DNA from 4 places in the Clostridium carnis genome. Region 3 is predicted to be linked to each of the others. Evidence: riboswitches for the same ligand, from Rfam matches in the RefSeq annotation. Region 3 holds a riboswitch; each other region holds the start of a gene.

Region 1 (4,607 bases), 190 kb from region 3:
TCATTTCCTTCATAGTTCTAGATTTAACTACTCCTATACAAAAAACTTTTGCATATTCTTTTAAATATAAATAATCTTGTATAAGATAATATTTAAACTTATCTTTATTTAATATACCCTTTCCTATTTCTTCTACAAATGGGTGATTTAAATATCCTTCCCATATTTCTTCTACTTCCTCAAATAAATAATCTGTAAACTTCATATTACTTAATCCTTCCTTGTTCTCTAATTTTTTCTGCAGTTAAAAAATATATATTATTCATTAAATTAACCTTAAAGTCTCCTATGCCTTTACTAATTTCACTTGCTAACTCCCCACTTAAGGACATTGTTAAAACTCCCATTGCTGCACATTCTAATTTATCATAGCCTGTACCTAAGTAACTTCCTATCAAACTTCCAGTCATACAGCCTGTCCCTGTTATGCTTTTAAGCTTTTCAGATCCATTAAGTACTTTAATTACTTTTTCTCCATTACTTATAAAATCTACTTTTCCTGTGGCAACAACTACAGAATCTAACTTTTTAGATATCTTTTTAATTATTTCTGATATATCTTCTCCATCATCAAAAGAATCAACACCTTTTCCTCTTACATCAAACCCACTAATATACTTTATTTCAGCTATATTTCCTTTAATAACATCAAATTTTACCTCATTTAATAATCTATTAGTAAAATCTGCTCTTGTTTTTGTAGCAAAAACTCCTACTGGATCTAATATAACTGGCTTATTATATTTATTTGCAGCTTTACCTGCTTTAACAAATAATTCTAATCTATTTGAATTCATTGTTCCTATGTTTATAACAACAGCACTTGCTATACTAACTATTTCATCTACTTCCTCATAAGAATAGCTCATTAATGGACTAGCTCCTAATGCTAAAGTTATATTTGCACAATCATTTATAGTAACTTCATTTGTGTAATGTAATACTAATGGGTTTAATTCTTTTACCTTATTAATTAATTTATACATACTCTCTACCCCCAAGCTGTTTTTCATATTTTCTATATCATAGTTTTATTTATCTATCCTATAAAAATGATGTACTGGCCCAACACCCTTTCCTATATCAAAACTATTTCTAATAGCTTCTGTTATATACTCTTTACTTAATTCAACAGCCCTTTCAATATCATATCCTAAAGCTAAATGTGATGTTATAGCTGAAGAAAGCGTACAACCTGTACCATGAGTATTTTTTCTATCTAGCCTTTCTTGCTTGTACACTTTAAATACATCTTGTCCTATAAGTAAATCTACAGCATCACCTTCTAAATGTCCGCCCTTCATTAAAACATATTTAGGTCCAAGTTTTAAAAGTTCTAATCCAGCTTCTCTCATATCATCTATAGTATTTATTTTTATTCCTGTTATTTCTTCAGCCTCTAATGTATTAGGTGTAATTATATAGGCCATTGGAATTAAATATTTTACTAAATTTGCCTTTGCCTCTGGTTGTAAAAGTGAATAACCACTTTTAGAAATCATAACTGGATCTATAACTAAATTTTTAGGATTATATTTTTTTAATGTATCTACTATTTCTAATATTATTTCTGGACTTGATACCATTCCTATCTTCACTGCTAATGGTTCTATATCATCAAAAACAACTTCTATTTGTTTTCTTATAATTTCTTTGCTTAAATTCTCTACCATAAAAACACCTTGAGTATTTTGTGCTGTTATTGCAGTTATAACACTCATGCCATAAGTTCCTATTGCACTAAAAGTTTTTAAATCAGCTTGTACTCCTGCTCCTCCTGAAGAATCTGATCCTGCTATTGTTAATGTCGGTATCTTGTAATTACTCATCCTTAAACTTCCTCTCATTATTTTTATAAAAAAAACAGCTATATTCTAATCTAGAATATAGCTGTATAGTTCACATATATAAATACAAAATTATATTTAAAAGCTTTCCTACGCTGGCATTATCCAGATCAGGTAAAAGGGTTAATATTAAATATTTCTCAGCCATTTGGCACCCCTAGCAAATTATTCATTTTTAATACACTTTTATTATATACTTATAAATTTCTATGTCAATACTATCCATTTATATAAATAATATTTTTAATTAATGATATAATTATATACAGTAACATTATAATTTTTATAGAAAGGAGTGATTTTTATGAATCTAAAAGATAAAAATTTGCATATGATACCACTTTGTATTACATCGCTAATATTAACATTTGTTGTATCTAATAAAGTAAAACCTTTCCTTATAGTTGCTTCAATCGCCTTTATTATTGCAACTATTTCAATACTTTTAGAAAATAAGAAAAATAATAATTCTATAAAAAAATAAAATTTCGCCTTTAATATAAAAAAGGTCTAATTTTAATGTTATTTATTATTAGATCTTTTTATCCATAGATACTTATTTTTAAGAAAGCTTATATAAATAATAGAAAGTAAAATTCTCCATCCCCTCATAGAGTTACCACACTCAAATTTTATTATTTCATTTTCTAAAATATCAAAGTCTATTTTATTACTCCTACACCAATCTATTTTTAGGTATATACTGTGATTCCCTGTCCCAATATTTATATTTTTTATTAATAATTTTTAATATTATTTTTCCCTCATAATTATCTGTTATTATTAAATATATAAATTTAAATTGGGAGGTAAACAATTGTGAAAGGTAAATTTATAAACATAAGTATATTTGTATTAAGTGTTCTTTGCTTAGTAATATCCCTTAAAACATTCTGGAATATGGGTATTTATGTTGATGAATTCAATACATCACCTGACATAGTATTAGGCGGTAATTTTTGGCTTTATATGAATTGGCTTAAATTAGTATGTTCTGCCCTTATATGTATTTTATCTTGTATAAATTTATTTCATAAAAAGAAGTAAATAATAAATACTCCTATTAAATTATTATTAAGATACTCAAATATAAATATTAAAGTTAATTTTAATAACTTGAGTAAGTTTCTTATTGTAAAATGATGTCCACATCTGGACATCATTTTACTTATTTAAGTTTAAACCTTATTTTACCTTAATATGATTATTTTATATTTCTACCTATAAGAATAAATCTATGCTCTAAACTTTCTATAAACTTATTATGTTCTAATTCCTTTTGTAATTCACATAATGTTTCAGTGATAATAAAAATTCTCCTCCACCAGTTCCCATATCAAGTAATTCATAATTATCCTTCAAATAATTTTTATAATCCCAAGGTAAATTTTCATCTTCCCATCTACCATTTAAATAAGAAAAATCCCATCCCTTAAAACTCATCTCTTCATCATTTTTCCAAATCTGCTTTAATTTATTATAATCCATAACCTTATTCCCCTTTGCTTATTATTTTTTATAATAAAATTAGTGCAGTTTTCTGATAGTAAATTAATTAATCTCGATACAATCTACCATCAGATTATATAAAACTGCACCGAGTAATTAATTCGCTTTAACATCATTAAGATTTCACCTACTTTCCTATATGTTTTAAATTATATCATCTATTTTTTAATTGATTTAAAATATAATCTATCTTTTTATTCATTTCATTATTTTTATTAATAAAATTCCTTAATTTACTTATACACTTATATATAGTTATAAGAATTAAGGCTAGTAAAAGAAAATTAATTACTGTTGACATAATTGCAAAATAATTAAATTCCAAAATATACTCCCCCTTATCTATATCACAATACCTATTTATTCTATAATTTTACCATAATAAACCATATATTATAATAAGTAATTTTTTGAATTTATCTATAATTTAATAATTATATCTTTAAATCTTCATTTAAAAAACAGCTTTCCAATGTAATATTTTTCTAAAAATGGTATAATAAATATATATTATTCAAATTTAAGGAGGGAAGCAATATGAAGCAATATGAATATAAAATTGAACAAATTTATATAGAATTTAAAAGTATATTAAGGGCTGATAAAAACAAATACAATAAAGATATTACAGAAAAATTAAACATTCTTGGAAAAGAAGGTTGGGAATTATCTGGAGTAGATGGAACGTGGTTTTATTTTAAAAGAGAAATCAATTAATATAAATTAGAAACATACTTTCTTTATATTTCTAATATGTGTAGAAGGGACAGTAGATAGATTTGTGTAATAACAATTCTCTCTACTGTCCCATTTATAGAAATAACTTCTCCTACTCCTTATTTCATATAATTAATTATTAACTCATAGCATCTCTCTTTTGTAGTCTCTCCAAGAATCACTACATAAACTAAAGGTTCAATTGTGCCACCTTTTACTTTATTATACTATTCAAATTTATTTATTAAACTTCTCTAAATTCTTGATTTTAAAATCAAAAAGTCTTCCACAATTTAAACATACTTCCGCCAATACAGGTGATTCCTTTGAAAACAAAAATCTAGATGAATTTGCTTTAAATGTCAAACCATATAGTGAAGTTAATTCTCCACTTTCAACCTTCCTACTACCACAAAATGGACATTCCATAGTATCTCCCCTTTTCTCATAAATTCTTAAATCATAGTCAGCTTTACATATTGTTCATTGAATTGATTATTAATATTAAAAAATAAATTTACTTTAAAGTGATGT
Region 2 (4,607 bases), 1.8 Mb from region 3:
TATCCACATACTGTACAAACAAATTTTTTCATCTTAAAATCCTCCCTTTTTTTATATCCTTAAATTTAATTAATTTCTTTTTAATGTTCCAGGTGTTTATTTAATTACCCTGTCTACATTTATTATTATATAATAATAATTATTAGTTGTAAACACTTTTTTAAAAATTTTTTATATATTTTTTAGGGCAAATCACTGAATTTCTTAATATGTTGTACTTATCCTTAATTGCTCTGCACATATAATTTCCTGAATAAAAAAATACTTGCCATAATGACAAGTATTTTTTACACTTAACTATTTTATTGTTTATTAGATTCTTCCATAAGGTTAAAAACTGCTTTCTTTATCTTTATAAAATCTTCACTTAATATTATATCTTCATGTCTTTCACCTTTTAGATTAACTTCTATTTCCCCTTTAATTACCGCAGGTTTTTCTGATATAACATATATTCTATCTGATAAAAATATAGCCTCTTCAATATCATGAGTTATGAAAAGTATTGTAGACTCTCTTTCTTTCATAAGATTTATAAGCCATTGCTGAAGTTTTTTTCTTGTAATTGAATCTAAAGCTCCAAAGGGTTCATCTAAAAGCATAATATCCTTAGATGTTAAATATGTTTTAAGAAAATTAGCCCTTTGCTTCATTCCACCGGAAAGTTGTGATGGATATTTATATTGAAATCCTTGAAGTCCAAAGATATCTATATATCTCTCTACTTCTTCCCTTGCTTCCTTTTTACTTTTCCCCTTAAACACAAGTGGAACTCCAACATTATCTATTACTTTTTTCCATGTCACCATCATATCCTTTTGGTACATGTAGCTTATATCTCCATTAACTCTAACTTCTCCACTATCAGCATTTATTAAATTAGTTAATATATTAAAAATTGTACTTTTACCACTACCTGATGGTCCTATTAATGATACTAACTCCCCTTTATTAACATTAATATTTATATCTTTTAATATCTCCATACTTTCAAAATGCTTTGATACATTAGTTAGTGATATTTTATTTTGGTAAGAATTCATTTGTATAAGCCTCGCTTGCTTTCATATCCTTATTAATTAATTTGTTATCTAATAAAAATTTTGTATAGTTATCCCATACACTATCTTTCATTTCTCCCCATCTTTTAGCTTCAGCCTTATATTCTTTTGCTAAGAATTTTTGACTTTCTATAGCTAAACTTTCACTTATTTCTGGAACTTTAGCTACTAATATTTTAGCGCTTTCTTCTGGGTTTTCTATAGCATAATTATATCCTTTAGAAGTTGCTTCCATAAATTTTGTAACCATTTCTTTTTTATTATTTATAGTGTCTTCTGATGCAGCAATTATTGGCGTATAGTAGTCTAAAGCTTCATCTAAATCTCTAAGCCTAATATAATTTATATCAAAACCTCTTTCTTTTGCCTCAATATTAGTCCATCCTTCAAATACCCATTCCATATCTATATTATTTTTAGTAGCAATAAAGAAATCCTCTGTTCCTACATCTACCATCTTTAGCTTAGAAAAATCTACTCCATTTTTATCCATTACAGCTTTTAATATAGCTTGCTCTGATGGACCCCCCCATCCACCATATGTTTTTCCTTCAAAGTCTTTAACTGTAGCTATTCCCTTTTCCTTTGGAGATGCAAAGCCTGATGTATTATGTTGTATTACTGTTGCTATTGCCTTTACAGGTAATGGATTATCTGATGTTTTTGCAAAGGTTAAATCTTCTTGATAACTTATAGCAAAATCACCTTGATTAGCTGCTAATAATTGAAGTGATGATCCTTCTTGAGGTTGAATTATTTCAACATCTAATCCTAAATCCTTATAATATCCTTTCTCTTGTGCAACATATAGTCCTGTATGATTTGTATTAGGTGTCCAATCTAATATTACCTTAACTTTTTGAAGAGCTCCTTCTTCCTTTTTATCCTTCTTATTACCACAACCTGTTAACATCATTAATGATGCTAATGCTATTGAAACCATTGAAATTAGTTTTTTCTTTTTCATTTTATTTCACCTCTAAAGCTTATTTATTTTTTTGTATTTTTATTATTCCAAGGCGTAAATGCCTTTTCTATTAACCCAACTATAAAGAATATTGACATACTCATTATTACAATAACAACTATTGCTGCAAACATTTTATCTAATGCATATGCACTTCTTGCTCGAGTCATATAAACTCCAAGTCCTTTTTCTCCCCCAAGCCATTCTCCTATTACAGCACCCATAATACTGTAAGTTGCAGCAATTCTCATACCTGAAAAAAAGTTTATCATCCCATAAGGTAGCTTTAAATGAATAAATCTCTTTACCTTAGATGCCCCCATTAACTTAAAATGATTTATTAAATCTTTATCTACACCCTCTAACCCATCTGAAATACTTATTACTATTGGGAAAAAACAAACTAATATAACAACTAACACTTTAGGTAAAGTCCCAAATCCAAACCAAATAATAAATAATGGTGCTAATGCTACTATTGGTACTGTTTGTGAAATTACAAGCACTGGATATACTGCCTTTTTAATTATTGGAACCATGTCCATAATTATTGCTAAAATAAGAGCTGCAATTATAGCTATTAAAAATCCAACTACTCCCTCATATAATGTAATTAAAATATGAGGAGTCATAATTTTAAAGTCTTTAACTAAAGTCTTTGCCACATCACTTGGTGCTGGCATTATATATTTTTCAATTCCACCAAAGGAAACTATACCTTCCCATAGTATTAATAAAATTAACACAAAAATTATTGGTGCAACTTTATTCCCTATACTTTTTAATTTTTTCATCCATTGTCACGCCTTCTCTTTTATAGTCTATCTTAACCATTGATGCCACTCTTGAAGCGCCCTCTTCTATACATATATCTTGAGCCCTTTTAACTATTTCTAAAAGAAAATCTAATTCCCCCTCCATAGTTGTTTCCATAGGACCTACTTCATACTTTACTCCTGTTGATTTTATGTACTCAATTACTTTATCAACCACTGGATAAACTCTTTCTTCTGATACTCTTGGTATAACCTGCAAACTAACATTACATACTGTCATTCTTAATTCCCTCCATTTTTTAATTTATATAATAAAAAGCACAGTACTTCTAACTTGAAATACTGTGCTTGTAGACTTTCTTCTGAATATTATAGTAATATAACAAATTATCTCCCTACGTTGGCATTATCCAAATCAGGTAATGGGTCGAAATTAATTTAATTTCCTCTCAGGTAGTTAACTACCTCCCCAGATGCATTATAAAATTGTAATCTTATTCATATATATATTAACTCTATAAAGTAAAGTTGTCAAACTATTATTTGATATTAATTATTAATTAACATTTACCCCAACATCAATAACCTTTTGTAATTTTCTTCTATTATAAATTCAAGACTTTTTTCACTTATATTTTTTATTTTTGCTATTTTACAAACTACATCCTTAATTATACTTGGGTAACCATATTCCCCCTTTACCCATTCTAATGCTGTAGGTCCATCTGTTTCTACTAATAATTTATTTAAAGGTATTTTATTTAATATCTCTTCTGTAGTATTTGAATATCCAATATCAACACTAATAGTAAAATAACATCCAAGACTTATTAATTTATTTAATATTTTAATATCTCCACTATACCAATGAATAATAACCTTATTATAATTGTAATTGATTAAAGCATTATATACTTCCTCTTCTGCTCCCTTAGTATGGAGAGTTATAACTTTATTTCTTTTAATGCTTTCCTTTAATATAAACTTAAATACTTCTCTTTGCTTTTTATAAGTACTTTTATCTTCTATCCAAAAGAAATCTAAACCTATTTCACCTATTAGTTTGCTTTCTTCTATATAAGGAATTAATTTGCTTAAATTGCCATTAAATTCACTTGCTTTCCACGGATGTATTCCAAAGGTTGGAATTATATATTTGCTTTTTTTAGCATAGATTTTATTTTTCTCATAGCTTTCTATATCCATGCTATTAGCCAATGTAAGTATTTTATTTTTATTTATATCCTCTATAGCTTTTTCTATATTTTCATTAAAAAAATCTAAATGTGTATGGCTATCAATATACATATTTTAATTTGCCTTTCTAATTTTTTTATTCTTTAGGATATCACTTATATTTCTTAATATGTTGTACTTATCCGCAATTAGTCTGTAAATATAGTTTCCTAATAAAAATCCACCAGCTTAGCTGGTGGTATTTCCTAAGCCCTATAAGGGCCTCTTACCTGCATTGCGCCTTAAGGCGCTTAAATTGGTTCGCCAGCCGCATACTATGTTACTTGCTACCCTTAAAAGGGTCCATATATTCTTTCATACTTATTTGATCTGAAATCATATCTTCTTTTTCTTGATTTCTTATATATTCTTCAATTGCCTTTCTATTTCTTCCTACTGTATCCACATAAAATCCACGACACCAAAAATGTCTATTTCCATACTTATACTTCAAGTTTGCAAATCTTTCAAAAATCATAAGACTACTTTTTCCTTTTAAAAATCCTACAAAGCCTGATACACTCATCTTTGGTGGTATCTCAACCAACATATGTATATGATCAACGC
Region 3 (4,607 bases):
ATATTTTTATAAGTATGATGTGGTAGAAAATATAGAAGATGTTAAAGATGATATTGTAAAGATTACTTTTTGCAAATTTAACAATATAAACAAAGATTATACCGATATATTTTACCCAGGTTTTGAAGACTGCTTACAAATGTCTTTATCTGGAGAAATTTGGTTGGACTTAACAAGTCTTAATACTAACAAAGGAAACTCGTTAAAAAAAATTCAAGAAAAATATGTAATAACTAATGGAGAAACATTAGCTTTCGGCGACTACTATAATGATATATCCTTATTTTCTAGAGCTTATTTTAGTTATGCCATGGAAAATTCGCCTGATAAGGTTAAAGAGCATGCTAAATACATAATAGAAGGAGTACCTTATGATGGGGTTATTAAAGTTCTAAAAAATAAATTTGAAAACTTTTAGACTTTTATTAATTACTTTATTAAGATGAGTATTAAAATAGCTTATCTTATAACTTAACTAGTAAATTTAAATTTACAAACTCTATTATTAAATTAAGAAAAAATTAAGGCTATTGGTAAGCTTAAAGCTACCAATAGCCTGTTTTAGTATATTTTAAGTTTCTATCTTACACAAAAATATTTTCTATATAGCCCCTTATTTTTTTATAGTTCTACTCTTCCTCTTATTTCACCATTGTAAAAAGCTTTGATATTCTTTAATATTTCAACAAATAATCTTTCTCTAGCTTCTACACTTGCCCATGCTATATGAGGAGTAAGAATTAAATTTTCTTTATTTTTTATATTAATAAGTGGGTTCTCTGATTTCATTGGTTCAACTTCAAAAACATCAAGAGCTGCTCCTGCAATAACATTATTTTCTATAGCCTTTGCTAAATCAGATTCTACAACTATAGGACCTCTTCCCATATTAATTAATATTGCTGATTTTTTCATTTTACTTATAGCTGAATAATTTATTAATCCATTAGTTTTATCATTTAATGGTGCATGTATTGATATTATATCTGATTTACATAGTAATTCATCAAAGCTAACTTGATTATATTCAGAGTTATTATTCTTTCCTGAAGTTGAATAATAAATAATATTAACACCAAATGCTTCTGCTATCTTTGCAACTCTTTTTCCTATAGCTCCAAGACCAATTATACCCCAAGTTTTTCCTTCTAACTCATAAAAAGGCTTTGTTACATCTGTAAATAATCCTGATTTAGCATATTGTCCTGATTTAACAAAATTATCATAATAAGAAATCTTGTCATATAAAGCTAATACAGTTGCAAAAGTATGCTGTGCTACAGTATTAGTAGAGTATCCAGCTACATTTGTAACTGCTATACCATTATTTTTAGCATAAACTACATCTATATTATTAAACCCTGTAGCTGTTTCACAAATTAACTCTAAATTCTTAGCTTCTTTTAAATTACTCTCATTTAAAAGTACTTTATTAGTTAAAATTATATTTGCATCTTTAATTCTTTCAATAACCTCCTCTGGCTTTGTAGTATCATAATACTTAACATCTCCAAATTCCTTTAATAGATCAAAGTTTAATTTTCCTAATGTCTTTCCATCTAAAAGCACTATTTTTCTCATATTATCCTCCACTTTCATTAGTTATTTTATAATTTATATTTAAAGTTCTAAATTTATCTCTTAATTTTTAATACTCATTTGAGTAAAAACTTCTGTTTTCTTAAGTGCTTGTATAAGAATAACCGCAATAGCAGCACCTACTAATGTACTTATCATAAATGGCACAATAAAACCAAAAATTGCCGCTTCTCTTCCCATAAGAACTACCGCTATAGGAACAGCAATAATAGCCCCTAATATTCCAGTACCAATAACTTCACCAATATATGCAAAGGTTAGCCTCTTACTATACTTATATAATATACCACAAGTAAATGCACCTACCATGCTACCTGGAAATGCTAATAGTGTTCCTGTTCCCATAAACAGACGAATTAATGAAGTTATAAATGCCATAATTACAGCATATAAAGGACCTAATAAAACAGAAGCAATAACATTAATCATATGTTGAATTGGAAAACACTTAGTAAATCCTATTGGAATATAAAATGTCGAACATATTACCCCTACTGCAATTAGTATTCCAGCTAATGTGATTTTTCTTGAATTTTTCATTTTTACACATCTCCCTCTAAAATAAAATGCGAAGATGCCAATATAAGGCTCTCCGCAACTAAAGCAGTCTTATCCCTACGTTGGCATTATCCAAATCAGGTTTAAGGGTCGAAGTTAGATTACTTCCTCTCAGCCCACTAAAACAAGCTCCCCTATATTTTTAATCAAATATAACATTTTTCCTAACTTTTGTCAATTTCATTGTAAAACCTGCTTATTATTAGAGTTAAAACTTAAAATAAAAATTACTTATTATAAATAACCACTGCTTTTTCAGTAGTTATTTACTGTTAAATTAATTTCAAATTATATTTATATTTTTTAATAGAAATACTTTTAATTTAATGTCCTATCAAACCACATTCCTTTAATTTTAATACAAACTTTTTACTTACATTATTTATTGGACCTTTTAAGAATAGCCCCATTAATACTGCAATTATAAAATAACTTATTAAAAATACAATATCTTTGATTAATACTTGTGGAACTATTCCCCCAACTGTTTCTCTCATTGCAGAAATAGCATATGTAAATGGAAGAAGTGGATTTACTTTTTGGAAAAAAGGTGTTGTTACTTCTATAGGAAATGTTCCACCTGATCCAGCTACTTGTATTACCAATAATATAACCCCAATAGCTTTACCTACATTACCAAATATTGATACTAGTGTATAAACAATCATTATAAATACTAAACTAGATAATACACTAACTAAAACAAATACTACTGGATTAACTGCATATGTTCCTAATATAAGAATATCTCCAATACTAACTATTAATGATTGGCATATTCCTATAAATGCAAATGTTAAAAACTTTCCAAAATATTTTTCATATGGTTTTAATTCTAATCCTTTTTCCAAAGGTTCTGTATCAGTAGTTAATAAAGACACTAGTATTAATGCTCCAACCCATAATGATAATGTAGAATAAAATGGTGACATTGCTGATCCATAATTAGGAATAGGAAATAGTATATCTTCTTTTACATCGGGACAGTAGTTAGCTTTGTGTAAAAACAAAACTAACTACTGTTTTTTTGTATGAACAGATGGTAGTTTTGGAATAATATACTATATAAATTTTAGGAGGAAATATTATGCCAAAGAAAATTGATACCAACTTTGATTACAATGAGGAGGTAAAGAAGTGTAAGACTATTGATGATGTTATGGGGAAAAATGGACTTATACAAAGATTAGTAAAAGATGTTCTTGAAAATATATTAGAAGGAGAAATGGAAGAACATTTAGGTAGAAATAAATATGAAAGAACTGAAACTTTAGATGAAGTAAAAAAGAACTATAGAAATGGTTATAGTACTAAGAACTTAAGGAGTTCCTTCGGTGACGTCGACTTAGACGTACCCCGTGATAGAAATGCTGAATTTGAGCCACAAATTATAAAAAAATATGAAACTGTGTGTACTGAGTTAGATAAAAAGATTATATCTTTATATGCTAAAGGTATGTCAACATCTGATATTCAGGCTGAAATTGAAGACTTATATGGAATAACTATATCACCATCGATGGTATCTAAAATAACTGATAAAGTGCTTGCTAGCGCCGCCGAATGGCAAAATAGAGCATTAGATAAAATATATCCAATAGTTTATTTAGATGCTATGTACTTTAAAGTTAGAAGTAATGGAAAGATAGTTAACAAGGCTGTCTATATATGCTTAGGATACACTATGGAAGGGTATAAAGATATTTTAGGTATATGGGTTGATGAAGCTGAAGGTGCTAAATTCTGGTTAGGAATTTGCAATGATTTAAAAAATAGAGGTGTAAAAGAAATTTTAATTGCTTGTATGGATGGATTAAAAGGGCTTCCACAAGCTATAAAAACAGTATTTCCATCAGTAAATATTCAAACATGTATTGTTCATCAAATAAGAAATTCAATAAAATACATAGCTTCAAAGGATAAAAAAGCATTTATGAAAGATTTGAAGGAGGTTTATAAGGCTACAACAGAGGAACTTGCGTTAGCACAGCTAGATAATTTAAAGGAGAGATGGGGAGATAAATATGGAATAGTAATAGATTCCTGGTATAACAATTGGAGTAATCTTTCAACATTTTTTGACTTCTCTCCAACTATAAGAAAGATGATTTATACTACAAATATCTTAGAAGGTTTTAATCGTCAAATACGTAAATTCACTAAAGTTAGAGTCATATTCCCAACTGATGAATCTTTAAATAAGTGTGTTTACTTAGCAACGATGGAGATACTAGAAAAATGGACTCAGCCTATACATAATTGGGGTGCTACGCTAGCGGAGCTATCAATAATATTTGAAGATCAATTAAAAGATGAATTAGCTTAAAAGCTTGTACTTTTTATAAATTATATGCATACTATTAGATTTTTTTGAAATACTAAAAAAGGTAAAAAGAAACATTATTAGTATTTCTTAAATATAAAAAAATATTACTGGAAATGAAAATTTC
Region 4 (4,607 bases), 170 kb from region 3:
AATATAATAAATGATCCATTAGGAGTTGAAGGAGAAATTACATCAGAAAGTGGATTTGAACTTTTAGATATAGAAACTTCATTTAATGAAGAAAAAACAACAAGACAAATAAAAGCAATTACAGTAGGTAATATAAAAGAGTTTAAAAACATTAATGTATGTGGTTATGAAATACATAATGGAGTAAGCTGTATAAATGAAAATGGAATAGCATTTATAAAAGATAATGATGGAAATATAATAGGTACAATGAATGAAGATGGATCTGTTTTAGGAACATATATACATGGTATTTTTGATGAAGGTGAATTCCTTAAAAGCTTTCTAAATTATGTGCAAAATAAAAAGGGATTAGAGATAGTATCAAAAGAAATCTTAGATTATAATAAATATAAATTACAACAGTATGATAAGTTAGTAGAGCTTCTTGAAGAAAATATAGATATGGAAAAAGTAAAAAATATAGTTTTTGGAGTTTAATAATATTAATCAACACTTTTTATAAAACAACATTTTATACTTGATGTTATAGCATCTATTATTTTAGTTGAAATAGTAATATTTATTGGATGTAAAATAAAAAAATCTCATATAGAAGGAATTTTAAATATACAATTTAAAGTTGTTAATAAAATAAAAGAAGAAGGAAACCTAACAATAGATCAATAAAAAATATTTATAAATTTAAAAGATAAGGATAAAATAAATATAAGTTTACAAAAAAGACACTTTTGATTTTTTATCATTATGGTATACTAAGTTTAAGATTTTTAATTAAAAACCAATACAAATGTAATAAGTGAGGAATACGTTATGAGAATAAAGAAGATATCATTATTAATAGCTACTTTAGCATTAACAGCAGGTTTAGCAGGATGTATGGGTGGAGGAGCCAAGTTACCAGAAGGTGATGTTAAGGTTGTAAAACAAGATGTTCAAGGAGTTATAGAACTTTTATTACAATCAGCAGACTATGGAAAAGATAAAAGCACAGTAGCTTCTATGATTTTACCAGAAGGCTCACAATATAATGTTAATGTAACAATGGAAAATTACAAGGATGGACAATTAGTTGATACAAAGGAAATAACTAATTATAAAACTGAAACTATAGATAAAAATTCAGTAATACATATGATTATGAATACTGGAAAAGTTGGTGACGAAGAATCTAACAAATCAATTTATTCAATAGCAGAAGTAGATGCAGAAAAAACTACTGATAAGAAAAATCCTCAATATAAAAACACAAAAATAAATGGAGAAAGCATTGACTTTGACTCAAGAACTCAAGTAGGTCAAGTTGGTAAAGCATTAGATGAGGATGTAGCTTTATTAGGTTTAGTTAAGTTTAAAGAAGGAGATTCTGAAAAGAAGGATATAAACTTAGAAACTTATAAAGATGAAGTAGGAAATTATTCTACAGCACATATAATAAAGCTTAAAGTAACAAAATTATAAAATATAAAAATAAATAAAATGCTAGGGGTGCCTTAAATGGCTGAGAGGGATTTTTAAAATCTTAACTCTTATAACCTGATATGGATAATACCATCGTAGGGAAGCAATTACTTAATTAATTATAACTTTAATAGTTAAGAAAATTAGCTTGCTGTAATATGCAAGCTTTAATTTTTACTTAAAATAAATTACAAGTTATTTACATTAGTGATTAATAAAGTCCTAGCAGTTAAAAATTGCTAGGGCTTTATTTTTTATATTATAAAAATGGAGGGAAAAAATATGTATACTACACAAATGGATGCAGCTAAAAAAGGAATTATAACAAAAGAAATGGAGGTGGTAGCTAAAAAAGAAGGAAAAACAGTTGAGGAAATAAGAGAATTGCTTTCTAAAGGAAGAATAGTAATTCCAGCAAATAAAAATCATACTTCCTTAGATCCAGAGGGAGTAGGAGAAGGGCTAAGAACTAAAATAAACGTTAATTTAGGTATATCAAAGGATTCAGCAAATTGTGAAAGAGAGTTGGAAAAGGTAAGAGTAGCATTAGATATGAAGGCAGAAGCTATAATGGACTTATCTAACTATGGAAAAACAGAAGGTATGAGAAAGAAAATAGTAAAAATGTCTACAGTAATGCTTGGAACAGTACCTATATATGATGCAGTAGGATTTTACGAAAAAGAATTAAAAGATATTACAGCAGAAGAATTTTTAGATGTTGTTGAAAAGCATGGAAAAGATGGTGTTGATTTTATTACAATTCATGCTGGATTAAATAAAGAGGCAGTAGAAACTGTAAAAAGAAATAAAAGATTAACAAATGTAGTATCAAGGGGAGGATCTTTATTGTTTGCTTGGATGGAGTTAAATAATAAAGAAAATCCATTTTATGAATACTTTGATAAAGTTTTAGATATTTGTGAAAAATATGATATGACAATTTCTCTTGGAGATGCATTAAGACCTGGTTCTATAAATGATTCAACAGATGCAAGTCAAGTTAAAGAGCTTATAACACTTGGGGAATTAACTAAAAGAGCTTGGGAAAGAAATGTACAAGTTATAGTTGAAGGGCCAGGACATATGGCTTTAAATGAAATAGAGGCTAATATGATATTACAAAAAAAACTATGTCATGGTGCACCTTTTTATGTGTTAGGACCATTAGTTACAGATATTGCCCCAGGATATGACCACATAACATCTGCTATTGGAGGAGCCATTGCAGCTACATATGGAGCAGACTTTCTATGTTATGTAACACCAGCAGAACATTTAAGATTACCAAATTTAGAAGATATGAAAGAAGGAATAATTGCTTCAAAAATTGCAGCCCATGCAGCAGATATTGCTAAAGGAGTAAAGGGAGCAAGAGAATGGGATAATAAAATGAGTGAAGCAAGAAGAGATATAGACTGGGAGAGAATGTTTGATTTAGCAATAGATAAAGAAAAAGCTAAAAGATATAGAGAAGAATCAAAACCACATGATGAAGAAAGCTGTAGTATGTGTGGAAAAATGTGTTCAATGAGAACAATGAAAAAAATATTAAATGGTGAAGATTTAAATATATTAAGAGATTAGAAATAAAATCCCTAGGAAACTCCTAGGGATTTTATTTCTTTAATATTCCAGCTATTATTATAATTTTGAAATGTTATTAGAAAAAAATATTAAGAATTAGAATTTGATTTTTAAAGAACTTTTAAGTAGATTAAGAGTAAAATCAATTTTTTATTAAATAAATTTTCAATTATTGCTATAATTAAGATAAGAAATTTATTTATAGAAATTTTTATATGTTAAATAGCAAGGATTTAAGTTCATTAAAATTAGAAATCTCATAGTCAGGTTTTATTGATGTTTTATTTATAATCTTATTAGGATTATACCAACATGTATCTATACCAAAGTTTATACCACCTTGTATATCAGAAGTTAAGCTATCTCCAACTATTAATACTTTACTTTTATCAGTATAATTTATATTTTTTAAAGTGTGTTCAAAAATTTTAGAGCTTGGTTTTGACATTAATACTTCTTCAGATATTACTATAGTATCAAAATATTTTGATATAATAGATTTTCTTATTCTTTTATCTTGAACAAAGGTAAGACCATTAGTTACTATAGCAAGCTTAAAAAACTTATTTAAACTTTCTATAAGATCTATACTATCATCATATAGAAATGATGCATCAGCCAAGTGTTCTATGTATGATTTTGCAAAAATATTTTCATCGAAACTTATTTCTAATTTATCTGATAATCTTTTAAATCTTTCTATCTTTAATTTTTCTTGTGTAATAAGTCCTTCTTCAAATTCTTTCCATATAGCTGTATTTATTTCTTGATAAATTTTTAAATGATAGCTTTCATCATATTTTATTTTAAATTTAAGCATTGTATTTTTAAATGCTTCTCTTTCAGATTTTTTAAAATCGTATAATGTTTCATCTGCATCAAATAATATTACTTCATATTTCATAATATATCCTCCAAGTTTTATATAAATAAGTTAATTACTAATATTTTATCAATCATAAAATAACTTCACAATAAGTTATATTTCGATTATTTTATAAAATATTATAAGTTTAATAATAGAATTAACAAAAAAAGCAATTGAACATTATGAAAAACAAGGATTAATAAAACATTATCTACCAATTAATTCATAGTAATAGTTAAATATTCATATAATTTACTGTAATAGTATATATTAAGAAAGGATAATGTTATGTCAGAAGTAAAATGTCCTATGACAGGAAGAACAAACAAAGCAGTAGCAGGAGAGGGAACTACCAATGAATATTGGTGGCCAAATCAGCTAAAGCTTAATGTTCTTCGACAAAACTGCCGAAAAAGCAATCCTATGTCAAGTGATTTTAACTATGCTAAGGAATTTGAGAAATTGGATTACTATGAATTGAAAAATGACCTATATAAGTTGATGACAGACTCACAAGAGTGGTGGCCTGCTGACTATGGTCATTATGGACCATTCTTTATTCGTATGGCTTGGCACAGTGCAGGAACCTATAGAGTAGGTGATGGTAGAGGCGGTGGAGGACAAGGGCTTCAACGTTTTCCACCACTTAATAGTTGGCCAGATAATATAAACCTAGATAAAGCACGTCGCT

What was found. Region 3 has a riboswitch for thiamine pyrophosphate ahead of thiW (energy coupling factor transporter S component ThiW). Riboswitches for the same ligand answer to the same signal wherever they lie in the genome.
Region 1: linked by a shared signal. The riboswitch ahead of thiD (bifunctional hydroxymethylpyrimidine kinase/phosphomethylpyrimidine kinase) and the one ahead of thiW (energy coupling factor transporter S component ThiW) in region 3 are both predicted to bind thiamine pyrophosphate.
Region 2: linked by a shared signal. The riboswitch ahead of ACYQ1T_RS02650 (thiamine-binding protein) and the one ahead of thiW (energy coupling factor transporter S component ThiW) in region 3 are both predicted to bind thiamine pyrophosphate.
Region 4: linked by a shared signal. The riboswitch ahead of thiC (phosphomethylpyrimidine synthase ThiC) and the one ahead of thiW (energy coupling factor transporter S component ThiW) in region 3 are both predicted to bind thiamine pyrophosphate.

The regions. Positions count from the first base shown of each region.
Region 1 covers NZ_BAAHYS010000001.1:2,146,981-2,151,587, reverse strand. Annotated here, with positions in the region: gene tenA (thiaminase II) at 1-205, opposite strand, end outside; gene thiM (hydroxyethylthiazole kinase) at 207-986, opposite strand; gene thiD (bifunctional hydroxymethylpyrimidine kinase/phosphomethylpyrimidine kinase) at 1,032-1,829, opposite strand; TPP riboswitch at 1,918-2,016, opposite strand; gene ACYQ1T_RS10360 (hypothetical protein) at 2,152-2,331, shown strand; gene ACYQ1T_RS10355 (hypothetical protein) at 2,667-2,894, shown strand; gene ACYQ1T_RS10350 (hypothetical protein) at 3,117-3,335, opposite strand; gene ACYQ1T_RS10345 (hypothetical protein) at 3,511-3,681, opposite strand; gene ACYQ1T_RS10340 (hypothetical protein) at 3,894-4,073, shown strand; gene ACYQ1T_RS10335 (hypothetical protein) at 4,311-4,502, opposite strand.
Region 2 covers NZ_BAAHYS010000001.1:531,913-536,519, forward strand. Annotated here, with positions in the region: gene ACYQ1T_RS02630 (NADH peroxidase) at 1-32, opposite strand, end outside; gene ACYQ1T_RS02635 (ABC transporter ATP-binding protein) at 303-1,043, opposite strand; gene ACYQ1T_RS02640 (ABC transporter substrate-binding protein) at 1,024-2,028, opposite strand; gene ACYQ1T_RS02645 (ABC transporter permease) at 2,052-2,822, opposite strand; gene ACYQ1T_RS02650 (thiamine-binding protein) at 2,794-3,084, opposite strand; TPP riboswitch at 3,180-3,286, opposite strand; gene ACYQ1T_RS02655 (TatD family hydrolase) at 3,372-4,112, opposite strand; gene tnpA (IS200/IS605 family transposase) at 4,321-4,607, opposite strand, start outside.
Region 3 covers NZ_BAAHYS010000001.1:2,336,493-2,341,099, reverse strand. Annotated here, with positions in the region: gene ACYQ1T_RS11380 (HAD family hydrolase) at 1-418, shown strand, start outside; gene ACYQ1T_RS11375 (D-2-hydroxyacid dehydrogenase) at 622-1,581, opposite strand; gene thiW (energy coupling factor transporter S component ThiW) at 1,642-2,139, opposite strand; TPP riboswitch at 2,195-2,303, opposite strand; gene ACYQ1T_RS11365 (YhgE/Pip family protein) at 2,481-3,167, opposite strand; gene ACYQ1T_RS11360 (IS256 family transposase) at 3,245-4,483, shown strand.
Region 4 covers NZ_BAAHYS010000001.1:2,168,741-2,173,347, forward strand. Annotated here, with positions in the region: gene ACYQ1T_RS10465 (cobyric acid synthase) at 1-480, shown strand, start outside; gene ACYQ1T_RS10470 (hypothetical protein) at 814-1,461, shown strand; TPP riboswitch at 1,475-1,580, shown strand; gene thiC (phosphomethylpyrimidine synthase ThiC) at 1,744-3,048, shown strand; gene ACYQ1T_RS10480 (YjjG family noncanonical pyrimidine nucleotidase) at 3,260-3,952, opposite strand; partial or broken gene katG (catalase/peroxidase HPI) at 4,205-4,607, shown strand, end outside.